DNA from 2 places in the Pseudomonas sp. YY-1 genome. Region 1 is predicted to be linked to the other one. Evidence: predicted binding sites of a transcription regulator. Region 1 holds the regulator's gene; the other holds the start of a gene.
The links. The regulator sigma-54, encoded in region 1, starts transcription at its own class of promoters, with help from an activator protein. The targets are predictions, from matches to a motif close to ANTGGCATNNANNTTGCTNT.
Positions count from the first base shown of each region.

Region 1 (4,171 bases):
GCGCCTGACCCAGCAGACCAGCGATGACAACGTCGTCGACTTCTATGCGGTAGGCGCGCGTACCGTGCAGTTCCAGGATGACGGCAAACTGCACTACCGCATGACCGCGGACAAGCTCGAACACATCAAAAGCACCGACATTACCCTGGTCGATACCCCCAAGCTGAAGCTATATCGCGGCACCGAGTTGCCCTGGGAAGTCACCAGTCAGCGTGCCGAAGTCTCGCCCGGCGGCGTCGAGGTAGAACTGATCGACGACGTGCGCATCGCCCGCACCGACGCCAAGAACCGTCCAACCATCATCACCAGCAGCCGCATGACCGTTATTCCTGACAAGGAATATGCGCAGACCGAGCAAGCCGTTAGAATCGTCGCGGCCAACGGGGTAACCACGGCACAAGGAATGAAAGCGTACTTGAATGACGGCAGGATGCTCCTGCAGTCCAACGTAAGAGGCCAGCATGAGGTTCGTTAATACCCTCCCCCTGATTCTCAGCCTCGGCGCCGCATTGGGAAGCGCGGCTGCCTGGGCACTGCCATCGGATCGCGATCAACCGATTCGCATCCAGGCCGACAGCGCAGAACTGGATGACCGACAAGGTGTAGCCGTCTACCGCGGCGATGTGATCATCACTCAGGGCACCCTGAAGATCACGGGCGACACTGTCACCATCACCCAGACCGCCAGTGGCGACATCGACGTCTTCACATCGGTCGGCAATCTGGCCTACTACGAGCAGAAGCCGGCGGCGGACAAGGACATCGTCAAGGCCTACGGCAAAACCATCCAGTACTTCGCCAGCAATGAGCGCATCGTACTGATCGACCAGGCCAAGGTGATTCAGGAAGGCAATACCTTCGAAGGCGAGAAGATCGTCTACGACACCCGCCGCCAGATCGTAAACGCCGGTCGCGCTACAGGCGGCAACGTCAGCACACCGCGCCCGCGTATCGACATGGTCATCCAACCGAAGAACAAACCCGCGGATCAGCAGCAGTAATGGCCATTCTCAAAGCCCAACACCTGGCGAAAAGTTACAAGAGCCGCCAGGTCGTGCGTGACGTCAGCCTGAGCATCGAAAGTGGTCAGATCGTTGGCCTGCTCGGCCCCAATGGTGCCGGCAAGACCACCTGCTTCTACATGATTGTCGGCCTGGTGCGCGCCGACCAAGGCCGCGTGCTTATCGACGATCTCGATGTCAGTCATCAGCCCATGCATGGCCGCGCTCGCGCGGGCATCGGCTACCTGCCGCAGGAAGCGTCGATCTTCCGCAAACTGTCGGTGGCCGACAACATCATGGCCATTCTCGAAACGCGCAAGGACCTGGACCGCGCCGGACGCCAGGCGGAGCTGGAAAACCTGCTGCAGGAATTCCATATCCACCATATCGCCGACAGCCTCGGCATGAGCCTGTCCGGCGGTGAGCGACGCCGCGTAGAGATTGCCAGAGCCCTGGCGACCAATCCCAAGTTCATTCTGCTCGACGAACCCTTTGCCGGTGTCGACCCGATTTCGGTTGGCGACATCAAGCAGATCATCCACCACCTCAAGACCAAGGGCATCGGCATTCTGATCACCGATCACAACGTGCGCGAAACCCTGGACATCTGCGAAACCGCCTACATCGTCAACGATGGGCAACTGATCGCCGAAGGTGACGCCGAGACCATCCTCGCCAACCAGACGGTGAAAGAGGTATACCTGGGCCACGAGTTCCGCCTGTAGGTCGCCCGCTATTTCGCTACAGAAATATTGCAACCCCTAGGCAAAAACGAGAAATTCAGGCATATAATTTGCTTCCTGGCGGCGCTTCGGCGCCCTGATGTGGAAGGCGTAACTCGCCAGTAAATTAAGGTCTGCAATGAAACCATCGCTAGTCCTCAAGATGGGCCAGCAGCTGACGATGACCCCGCAGCTGCAACAGGCTATCCGCCTCCTCCAACTGTCTACTCTGGACCTGCAACAGGAAATCCAGGAGGCGCTGGAGTCCAATCCCATGCTCGAGCGCCAGGAAGAAGGCGACGACTTCGACAACAGCGATCCAATGGCTGATGGCGCCGAAAGCGCCACTCCGACCCCGAACAAGGAAGAGAGCTACCAGGAAACCACCCCGACTGTGGATAACCTGGAAGAAGGCGACTGGGGCGAGCGCATTCCCAACGAGCTGCCAGTCGACACAGCCTGGGAAGACATCTACCAGACCAGCGCCAGCAGCCTGCCCAGCAACGATGATGACGAGTGGGACTTCACCACTCGCACCTCCAGCGGCGAAAGTCTGCACAGCCACCTGCTCTGGCAACTGAACCTGGCGCCCATGTCGGACAAGGATCGCCTGATCGCGGCGACCCTGATCGACTGCATCAACAACGACGGCTACCTCGAAGAAACCCTCGAGGAAGTGACCGAATCCTTCGACCCCGAACTGGATGTCGAAATGGATGAAGTGGAAGTGGTGCTGCACCGCATCCAGCAGTTCGAACCAGCAGGTATCGGCGCCCGTGACCTGCGCGAATGCCTGCTCCTGCAACTGCGTCAGTTGCCCGCTAACACCCCCTGGCTGAGCGAAACCCAGCGCGTGGTCGGCGATTATCTGGAACTGCTCGGCAGCCGCGATTACGCCCAGCTGATGCGCCGCACCAAGCTCAAGGAAGACGAACTGCGCCAGGTCATCGACCTGATCCAGCGCCTGAATCCGCGTCCGGGTTCGCAGATCGAATCCAGCGAGCCGGAATACGTGGTGCCCGACGTGATCGTGCGCAAGCACAACGAGCGCTGGCTGGTGGAACTGAACCAGGAGGCGATGCCGCGCCTGAGGGTCAACCCGCAGTATGCCGGCTTCGTCAAACGCGCCGATTCCAGTGCCGATAACACCTTCATGCGCAACCAGTTGCAGGAGGCCCGCTGGTTCATCAAGAGCCTGCAGAGCCGCAACGAAACGCTGATGAAGGTAGCCACGCAGATCGTCGAGCACCAGCGTGGCTTCCTCGACTACGGCGACGAGGCGATGAAGCCTCTGGTATTGCATGACATCGCCGAGGCAGTGGGTATGCACGAGTCGACCATTTCACGCGTTACCACACAGAAATTCATGCACACCCCGCGTGGCATTTACGAGCTGAAATATTTCTTCTCCAGCCATGTCAGCACCTCTGAAGGCGGCGAATGCTCGTCCACCGCGATCCGCGCGATCATCAAAAAACTGGTTGCAGCAGAAAACGCGAAAAAGCCGTTGAGCGACAGCAAGATCGCTGGTTTACTGGAAGCACAAGGCATCCAAGTCGCCCGTCGGACGGTCGCCAAGTATCGCGAGTCCCTCGGCATAGCGCCCTCGAGTGAGCGCAAACGACTGATGTAGGCCAGATTGACTGAAGGCCTAAAGCCTTCAGGCCAAAGTGTTCCGGCGGCGGGTCGAACCAGACCCGTCTCTTACACAAGGCAACAAGGAGAAAGCGGTATGCAAGTCAACATCAGTGGACATCAGCTGGATGTGACCGACGCCCTGCGTGACTATATCGGCGAGAAACTGGGCCGACTGGAACGCCACTTCGACAAGATCACCAACGTACAGGTGACCATGGAGGTCGAAAAACTCAAGCAGAAGATCGAAGCCACCCTGCACATCGCCGGCGGCGAAGTCGTCGCCAACGCCGAACATCAGGATATGTACGCTGCCATCGACCTGTTGGCCGATAAACTCGACCGTCAACTCATCAAGCACAAGGAAAAGCAGCTCGAACGCCTGCAAGGCGCCACGGCCCGCTGACATTCCCTATCCATGATCCGACTTGAAAATATCCTGACCCCCGGCCGTTCCCTGGTGAACGTGCCGGGCGGCAGCAAAAAACGTGTGCTCGAACAGATCGCCAATCTGGTTGCACGCGATCTGCCCGACCTGGATGCCCAGGACATCTTCGAAAGCCTCATCGCCCGCGAGAAGCTTGGCTCCACCGGCTTCGGCAACGGCATTGCCATTCCCCACTGCCGCCTGGCTGGCTGCAGTGCCCCGATCAGTGCAGTCCTGCACCTGGAGACGGCAGTCGACTTCGACGCCATCGACGGCGTGCCGGTCGATCTGCTGTTCGTACTTCTGGTGCCGGAGGCGGCAACCGATGCCCACCTCGAACTGCTGCGCCAGATCGCCAGCATGCTCGATCGCCAGGATGTACGTGA
Region 1 is NZ_PJLX01000002.1:303,396-307,566, reverse strand. It holds gene lptC (LPS export ABC transporter periplasmic protein LptC) at 1-475, shown strand, start outside; gene lptA (lipopolysaccharide transport periplasmic protein LptA) at 462-1,001, shown strand; gene lptB (LPS export ABC transporter ATP-binding protein) at 1,001-1,726, shown strand; gene CXP40_RS04125 (RNA polymerase factor sigma-54) at 1,863-3,356, shown strand; gene hpf (ribosome hibernation-promoting factor, HPF/YfiA family) at 3,456-3,764, shown strand; gene ptsN (PTS IIA-like nitrogen regulatory protein PtsN) at 3,777-4,171, shown strand, end outside.

Region 2 (4,171 bases), on a different contig from region 1:
CCAAGGGTGCGTTCATCCTGCTGTCGGCCGATTACCGTATCGGCGTGGAAGGCCCGTTCAATATCGGCCTGAATGAAGTGCAGATCGGCATGACCATGCACCACGTCGGTATCGAGCTGGCTCGTGATCGCCTGCGCAAGTCGGCATTCCACCGTTCGGTGATCAATGGCGAGATGTTCGACCCGGCTGGCGCGGTAGATGCCGGCTTCCTGGACAAGGTGGTGCCGGCCGAACAATTGCAGGCTACCGCTCAGGCGGTGGCTCAGCAGATGAAGAAGATCAACATGACCGCGCACAAGAACACCAAGCTGAAGGTGCGCAAGGCGCTGCTGGAAACCCTGGATGCCGCCATCGAGATGGACAAGCAGCATCTGCTGTAAGCACTCGGCGACCCATAAATGAAAAGCGCCGCTTCCGTTGAGGTCGCGGCGCTTTTTTCTTTGCGCGTCTAGCCAGTTAATCCGCCGGCGACTGTCGGTGCGTGCGGCGCACCCTACGGATTAGCCGGAGTAGTCCAAAGCGGTCCAGGCTCGGCTCAGGCCTTGTGCGAGCACGCAACCGGGCTTGCTCAGTTGCTCGTTGAAGGCGGCCGGCAACAGCGTGGTTTCACCTTCTGCAGCGCCATGGCGTTCGGTCAGCCACTGCAGCTTGCCGCAGTTGGGCGTTTCGATCACGTAACTGGCGGCTATGTTTGAGTGATGGCTGGGCAGTCGAATCACGTCGAGCACCGTGCCCACCTCCTCGACACGCTGGCCATCGGAGACCAGTACGGCCCAGGCCTGTTCGCCCTCGATCACCAGATAGGCACCGTTGGCTTGGGGTCGCTCGACCTGGGGCTGAGCGCAGCCGTACAGGAAGACCGATAGCACAATCGTCATCAACATCTGTTGCATTGCCAATTCTCCTCTCGCAAGGCGCCCGTTTTGTGGGCGGATAGGTCTGCAGTGGCCTTACTATTCACCAATACTGTTTATTTGTACAGTTCTTTTGAATTAGGCTTGGCATCACAGGTAAATGATCGATTGCACAGGAGCGCCATCATGCTGGACGTACTGCAGCTGAAACACCGAGTGAACCGAATGCCGCTGGAGCGGGTACGCGAGATGGTCGAGGAACTGCAGCTCGAGGGCATCGTCACCGAGAGCCGCACCCCCTTCAATCGTCAGCACTTCAATACCTGCTTCGCCGAGATCGAGGCGCTGCTGCAGCGCGCTGGCTACCATCGGCAATTGGATGTGGTCGGTTACCAGGGGCTGGCCTATGCGCTGTTCGATCCAGCTCGCTGGGAAGCCGTAGAAGTGTTGCGTTGGCTGCGCGACTTCGTCGAGGAGGCGCGCGTTCAACCAGCCTCCTGACGACCCCAAAAGGCTCAGCGGTGCCCGCTCATGCACGGCAATGGCTCAGAAGTATACGAAGTGAGCCGCGCGCGGACTGGCTCCTAGATTGGATAAAACACTTCATAAAGAATCTGTAACTTATTGATTGTTAATAGCTAAGAATTGACAGGCCGGCATCTTTATTGTGCCTGTCAGGCGCCGAATATCCGTGCTCGGCCGTCGTACACGAAAGCTGGCAAGCCCTTTGCTTTGTCCCTGTCAATCATCCTATGTAGCACGCCAACGGTGGCGGGCCGAGGATCACGGACAACGGCGTCCGTCAGGTCACCTTCCTCTCATCGAGGTGGCCTGGCGTACGCCGTTTTTTGTTTATGCGCCTGACAAGGATTAGATCCATGACCGATCGTGATTCGAACAAGCCCCTGGCCACCAGCCGCCGTAACTTCCTCAAGCAATCCATCGCCCTGGCCGGCGCCGTGAGCGGCATCGCCGCACTCGGTCTGTCAGCGCCGGCTTCGCTGCGCAGCGCAGCCTGGGCGGCCGGCTCCGATGCGCCGGAGAAAGCCGCGCTGAACGTCGGCTTCATTCCCCTGACTGATTGCGCTTCAGTGGTGGTCGCCGCAACCCAGGGTTTTGGCGAGAAATACGGCCTGACTATCAACCCGAGCAAGGAGGCCTCCTGGGCCGGCGTGCGCGACAAGCTCAACACCGGCGAACTGGATGCTGCCCACGTGCTCTACGGCATGATGTACGGCGCCCAGCTCGGCCTGGCCGGGCCACAGCGGGACATGGCAGTGCTGATGGGGCTGAACCAGAATGGCCAGGCCATCACTCTGTCCAAGCAACTGCGCGAGGCCGGCGTGACCAACGGCACGCAACTGGCCGAGCACGTGAAGAAAGGCGGTAACCCGCTGACCTTCGCCCAGACCTTCCCCACCGGCACCCACGCCATGTGGCTGTATTACTGGCTGGCCAGCGTCGGTATCAATCCGATGAGCGACGTGAAGACCATCGTCGTGCCGCCGCCGCAGATGGTGGCTAACATGCGCGTCGGCAACATGGACGGTTTCTGCGTCGGCGAGCCCTGGGGCGCGCGGGCGATCTTCGACAAGATCGGTTTCACCGCCACCACCACGCAGCAGATCTGGCCGGACCATCCGGAGAAGGTACTCGGCACCACCCGCGCCTTTATCGAGCAGTATCCCAATGCCGCCCGCGCACTGATCATGGCGATTCTCGATGCCAGCCGCTTCATCGAGGCCAGCGAGGAGAACCGCAAGAGTACCGCCAAGCTGATTTCCGGCAAGGCGTACGTCAACGCGCCGGTGCAGGTGATCGAGCCGCGCTTTCTCGCCCAATACGAGGACGGCCTCGGCAACAGCTGGAAGGACGAACACGCCATGGCCTTCTGCAAGGATGGCAGCGTCAACTTCCCCTATCACTCCGATGGCATGTGGTTCCTCACCCAGTTCAAGCGCTGGGGCCTGCTCAAGGATGCGCCGGATTACGCGGCGGTGGCCGCCCAGGTCAACCAAACCGCGCTCTACGCCGAGGCCGCTGGCGCGCTGAAACTGCCCGTGCCGAGCAGCCCGCTGCGCAGCAGCACGTTGATCGACGGCGTGGTCTGGGACGGCAGCAATCCGGCCGCCTACGCCGACTCCTTCGCCATCAAAGCCTGACCGGAGGTGAGCATGAATGCGCCCCTGAAAACCCCGTTGCCGCCGATCGCCAAACCGCGTTTCTCTGCGCAAGCCTTGCTGCCCAGCGCCGCCGCACTGGGCAGCCTGTTCAAGGCAGGCATCGCCCCGCTGTTGGGCATCATCGCCTTCATCGGCTTCTGGTCGCTGCTGGCGCAGTACAGTGAAGGCCTGCCAGGCCCCTTGAGCACCTGGCAAGCCGCCCTGGTGCTGTTCGCTGATCCTTTCTACGACAACGGCCCCAACGACATGGGCATCGGCTGGAACATCCTCAACTCGCTCGGCCGCGTCGGCGTCGGCTTCGGCCTCGCCGCGCTGGTGGGCATTCCCCTGGGTTTTGCCATCGGCCGTTTCACCTTTCTCGCCGGCATGCTCGCGCCGATCATCAGCCTGCTGCGCCCGGTTTCGCCGCTGGCCTGGCTGCCGATCGGCCTGCTGGTGTTCGAGGCGGCGGGCCCGGCTTCGATCTGGGTGATATTCATCAGCTCGATCTGGCCAATCATCCTCAACACCGCCGCCGGCGTGGCCAGCGTGCCGCAGGATTACCTGAACGTGGCCCGGGTGCTCAAGCTGTCAGAGTTCAAGGTGCTGACGCGCATCCTGTTTCCCGCCGTGCTGCCGCACCTGATGACCGGCATCCGCCTGGCCATCGGCGTGGCCTGGCTGGTGATCGTCGCCGCGGAGATGCTCACCGGCGGTATTGGTCTGGGCTTCTGGGTGTGGGACGAATGGAACAACCTCAACGTCGAGCACATTCTCATCGCCATCATCATCGTCGGCCTGGTCGGCCTGGCGCTGGAGCAGATGCTGCTGTTGATCGCCAAACGCTTTGACTACGCAAGCTGAAGCGGCGCGTTCGGCCAACTCATAGCCCGGATGCAAGCCGGAACGCGACCTCCGTTTCCACGGATTGCATCGGGCTACGCAACCTACAAGTCAGTTCAACAATAGACGCCAAGTCTTTGTTTTAAATGAAAGTGCCTCTGATTGAATTCGGAGCACAGCGCCAGAACGGGAGAACTCCGATGGACAAATTCGTGGAGCTGACTTCTGTCAGCAAGCACTTCGACACCAAGAAAGGCCGCTTCCAGGCACTGGCAGACGTCAACCTGAGCATCGCTCGCGGCGAGTTCGTGG
Region 2 is NZ_PJLX01000001.1:391,649-395,819, forward strand. It holds gene CXP40_RS01860 (crotonase/enoyl-CoA hydratase family protein) at 1-380, shown strand, start outside; gene CXP40_RS01865 (hypothetical protein) at 501-893, opposite strand; gene CXP40_RS01870 (hypothetical protein) at 1,041-1,355, shown strand; gene CXP40_RS01875 (CmpA/NrtA family ABC transporter substrate-binding protein) at 1,733-3,016, shown strand; gene ntrB (nitrate ABC transporter permease) at 3,029-3,880, shown strand; gene CXP40_RS01885 (ABC transporter ATP-binding protein) at 4,060-4,171, shown strand, end outside.
Region 2: a site for sigma-54 is predicted at 1,569-1,588, ahead of CXP40_RS01875 (CmpA/NrtA family ABC transporter substrate-binding protein). Genes of this name have one in related genera too.